2 regions of the Paenarthrobacter sp. 10L420 genome follow, and region 2 is predicted to be linked to the other one. Evidence: predicted binding sites of a transcription regulator. Region 2 holds the regulator's gene; the other holds the start of a gene.

Region 1 (2,393 bases), on a different contig from region 2:
CGACTACCAAGCACAAGAAAGCCATCATTGATAGCAGGCGTGCAAAGTCGTTCGCAAAGCTGATCAAGAACATCGAAGTTGCTGCGCGCATGGGCGGCCCGGACCTCGCCGGCAACCCAGGCCTGGAACTCGCGGTTACCAAGGCGAAGAAGACCTCGGTTCCCAACGACAACATCGACCGCGCCATCAAGCGTGGCGCCGGCCTCACAGGCGAAGTGGTCGATTACACCGAAATCATGTACGAAGCCCGTGGCCCCCAGGGCTCGGCGTTGTTGATTGAGTGCCTGACTGACAACAAGAACCGTGCGGCTTCCGAGGTTCGACTCGCGATTTCCCGCAACGGTGGCACCATTGCAGATCCCGGCTCGGTCAGCTACCTGTTCACCCGCAAGGGCGTCGTGGTGCTGCCAAAGAATGGGCTGAGCGAGGATGACATCCTGATGGCCGTCCTGGACGCCGGCGCTGAGGAAGTCAAGGACAGTGGCGAGAACTGGGAAGTGCATTCCGAGCCCTCCGATCTGCAGGCCATCCGTGATGCCTTGAAGGATGCCGGCATCGAGTACGAATCCGATGAAGCTGAATTCGTGCCCTCCATGCAGGTGGACCTGGATATTGATGGCGCCCGGAAATTCATGAAACTCGTGGATGCCCTCGAAGACCTCGATGACGTCCAGAACGTCTACAGCAACGCCGACTTCAGCGAGGAAGTACAGGCTGCCCTCGACGCCGACTAGGCAGGGCAGAACCTTTATTTTGACGACAAACAGGGAGGCCCGGACTTGACTCTTCGCGTATTGGGAGTCGATCCGGGCCTCACCCGTTGCGGCATCGGTGTAGTTGACATCGAACGGAACCGCCGGGCCACCATGGTGGCTGTTGGTGTGGTCGGGACCTCAGCTGAGCTGACGCTGGACAAGCGGCTTTTGGTCATCGCACAAGCCATCGACGAGTGGCTGGACCTGCACGAGCCGGACGTCGTCGCCGTCGAGCGCGTTTTTTCGCAGATGAACGTCAGCACGGTGATGGGCGTTGCCCAGGCCTCGGGCGTTGTCATCGCAGCGGCCGCGCGTCGCGGCATTCCCGTCGCTTTGCACACGCCCTCTGAAGTCAAAGCCGCCGTCACCGGAAGTGGTACTGCCAACAAGGATGCGGTCACCAAATTGGTGACTAAGATCCTGCGGCTCGATGCCCCGCCCAAGCCCGCTGACGCCGCAGACGCCCTCGCTCTGGCCCTGACGCATGCTTGGCGGGCAGGGAGCGGCATGGGTGGAATCGGCGGGAACACGGGCACGGGTTCCCTCACCCCGGCTCAGCGGGCCTGGGCGGAAGCCGAAGCGAAAGCGCGCCGTGCGCGGTGATTGTCGGTACCCCTTGCTAGGGTATTCGTAGATATGTTCGGATAGTCCGCTTGGCGCCATGGATCCATGGGAGCCGAGCAGGCAGTACCTCAGGAGCCGGGTCTTGATCAGTTTTCTCCGTGGAACAGTTGCCCACGTTGGCTTGTCGACCGCCGTGATCGACCTCAACGGTGCGGGAATGAGCGTTTTCTCTACACCCCAGACCTTGAGCCACCTAAAAGTAGGTGCCGAGGCGAAGCTCTTCACCTCCATGATCGTCCGTGAGGATTCCCTCACGTTGTTCGGCTTCGCCGATGATGATGAACGCGAGGTTTTCGATGTCCTGCTGAGCGTGAGCGGCGTCGGGCCGCGGCTGGCTCTGGCCGTACTTGCCGTGCACGAACCGGAAGCCATCCGGGTGGCGGCTCACACCGGTGACAGCAAGGCATTCACCAAGGTGCCCGGCATTGGGCCAAAGGTGGCCGGCCGTATTGTCCTCGAGCTGGCCGGGAAGTTGGTCCCGCACGGCACGGGCACAGGAACAACACCTGCGGTGATCGCTACCGTGGAATGGAAGCCCCAGGTAGTGGCTGCCATGACCAGTCTGGGCTGGTCCGAGAAGGACGCCGCCGGCAGCATCGATAAAGCCATGGCCGATTCCCCCGAGCTTGTCGACGACGGTAACGTGGCCCAAATACTTCGGGCTACGCTGCGCTGGCTTGGCCAGGACGGGGCCCGCGCCGGCAACCGCGTAGGCAGCCGTGGCTGAGCAGTCACTCGTCAGCGGGGGAGAGGAACCGGAAGAGCGGGTCATTGAGGCTGCTCTCCGACCCAAGAACCTCCACGACTTCGTAGGACAGCATCGGGTCCGCAAGCAACTTGCCTTGGTCCTTGAGGCCTCGAAAATGCGTGGCCGCAGCGCCGACCACGTGCTGATGTCCGGACCTCCAGGACTCGGTAAGACCACACTTGCCATGATCATTGCAGCGGAGATGAACGCGCCGCTGCGTATCAGCAGCGGACCGGCCATCCAGCACGCCGGGGATCTCGCGGCCA
Region 2 (2,393 bases):
TCTCCCGAGGCACTGGATGAGCTTGAAGACCTCATCCGTGCTTCCGGTGGGGGAGCCCTGTGCCTCTTCTCCTCACGTCGGGCGGCCGAGGAAGCCGCAGAGGCGATGCGTCCACGTCTGGATGTGGACATCCTCTGCCAAGGCGAATCCACTATGGCAGCGCTCGTGAAGCAGTTTGCCGACGAACCGGACACCTGCCTCTTTGGCACGATGTCCTTGTGGCAGGGCGTCGACGTCCCTGGCGGTTCATGCCGCCTTGTGGTGATTGACCGCATTCCGTTCCCGAGGCCGGACGACCCGCTGATGACCGCACGCTCGCGAGCTGTTGCGCAGTCCGGGGGCAACGGGTTCATGGCGGTGTCAGCTACGCACGCGGCAATTCGCCTGGCACAGGGGGCAGGACGCCTCATTCGCTCCACTGGCGACAAAGGCGTGGTCGCCGTGCTGGACTCACGGCTTTCCACGGAACGGTACGGCGCGTTCCTGCGCGCAGCTTTGCCACCCTTCTGGGCAACGACGGATCGCAATGTTGTGCGCGGCGTCCTGGAACGCTTGGGCGCAAAGACAACGTAGGCAAACGCCCCTAAAGGGAGCGCAGGACCGAGACGACCTTGCCCATAATGGTGGCCTGGTCTCCCAGTATCGGTTCGTACTGCGTGTTCTGGGGGAGCAGCCATGTGTGGCCGTCCCGCTGGCGGAAGGTTTTTACCGTGGCTTCGTCATCCAGGAGTGCTGCCACGATGTCACCGTTGATGGCGTCATTCTGGCGCCGGACAACTACCCAGTCACCGTCACAAATTGCGGCATCGATCATGGAGTCACCAGCGACCTTCAGCATGAACAGTTCGCCGTGGCCCACCAGTTGCCGGGGCAGGGGCAGGACGTCCTCAATAGTCTGGTCTGCGAGGATGGGGCCACCGGCCGCGATGCGTCCCACCAGGGGCACCATGGCAGTGTCGCTGGCACTGGCCAACTCCGTCACGGCGAGTCCACCTGCACTACGCAGTGTGGTAGCTGCTTCGACTCCGGGAATTGTCCCGCCGTCAAGGGTCAAAGGCATGAGGACTTCCATGGCGCGGGGGCGCTTGGGATCTCTGCGCAGGTAGCCCAGCTTCTCCAACTGGGAGAGCTGATGGGTGACGCTGGACAGGCTCGCCAGACCAACGGTGTCACCAATTTCGCGCATGCTGGGCGGATAGCCGTTGTCATTGACGGACCGCTGGATGGTTTCCAGGATTTTCTTCTGCCGGACAGTCAGGCTTTTGGGACTCTTTTGAGGCTGCTGGCTCCGCAGGGGTGCCCCGCCGCCGGTGGCTTTCGCTGCCATGTTCGCCAATGCCCTTCTGTTCCGCCCGGTCACGGTCTGAAGTGTGCCCGGGGATGTTGGATCCGAAAAAATGTCAGACCCTCCTGTTCCACTGAAACAGTGCCTGTTTCTTCACTCAAACCTAGGCCAGGCACAGGCGTTTATCAAACATTCGTTCTAGCGAGTCTCGACACCGTTCGTTGATAAGTGCTAAAAATGTCATAGCAAGGTTCGAATATGTGTTCTATAAAAGTTGAACCTGGCCCGGATGTTCGAAGAAAGTGTTCGAACATCCGGGGCGGATCCAACGAACACAAGGAATTGGCAGCCGGCAACGGGCATCCGATGCAGGCAATCGCTCAGAAGGGCTCAGCTCATGTCCGCAATCTCTACGTTCCACGAATTCCGCAACACCCCGGCGCCTACGCGTCTCCGGCTTACCCGGCGCGGCAGGATCGTGTTCTTCGGCATTCCCGCCATGCTGCTGCTTGCCGCGCTGCTGAGCCTTGCCGGCTTCATCAACTCTCCGGCCAAGGCTTCGGATTCCCAGTCCCAACTGCAGCCGCCGGTGGCCGTCACGGTTACTGTCCAGCCCGGGCAGTCACTGTGGGGCATCGCCGGTGCGGCCGCGCCGGAGAGGGACCCGCGTGATGTCATCGCAGAAATCATCCAGTTGAACGATCTCCGCGGAGGACGCATCCAACCCGGCCAGCAACTGTTCGTTCCCGCGAATTGAGTGGCCAGGGGGCTATGGGTCACCGTCCCTGGCGTCACAGTTACTCTGCAGTCGCACCGGCACCTTAAACTGTCTTGGTGAGTGACCAGCTTGAGCGACTTGACCGACTTCCCCTCCGGACCAACCTGCGTGGACTGAGCCCCTATGGCGCGCCGCAGCTTGATGTCCCCATTTTGCTCAACGTCAACGAGAACACTCATGGCGTGCCGGCCGATGTGCAAGCGGCCATTACCGAGGCCGTTGCGGCCGCGGCCACGGGTCTGAACCGATACCCTGACCGCGAGTTCACCGAACTTCGTGAATCCCTCGCCGATTACCTCGGTCACGGGCTTTCCGCGGACAACATCTGGG

The links. Region 2 encodes LexA, which represses DNA repair genes until DNA is damaged. Its sites were predicted from a motif close to TCGAACANNTGTTCGA; they were not measured.
Region 1: a site for LexA is predicted at 1,384-1,399, ahead of ruvA (Holliday junction branch migration protein RuvA). Genes of this name have one in related genera too.

The regions. Positions count from the first base shown of each region.
Region 1 covers NZ_JBFTJK010000006.1:7,144-9,536, forward strand. Annotated here, with positions in the region: gene AC1DD5_RS10900 (YebC/PmpR family DNA-binding transcriptional regulator) at 1-734, shown strand, start outside; gene ruvC (crossover junction endodeoxyribonuclease RuvC) at 780-1,358, shown strand; gene ruvA (Holliday junction branch migration protein RuvA) at 1,462-2,106, shown strand; gene ruvB (Holliday junction branch migration DNA helicase RuvB) at 2,099-2,393, shown strand, end outside.
Region 2 covers NZ_JBFTJK010000013.1:45,096-47,488, reverse strand. Annotated here, with positions in the region: gene AC1DD5_RS17585 (ATP-dependent DNA helicase) at 1-573, shown strand, start outside; gene lexA (transcriptional repressor LexA) at 584-1,327, opposite strand; gene AC1DD5_RS17575 (LysM peptidoglycan-binding domain-containing protein) at 1,683-2,042, shown strand; gene AC1DD5_RS17570 (histidinol-phosphate transaminase) at 2,120-2,393, shown strand, end outside.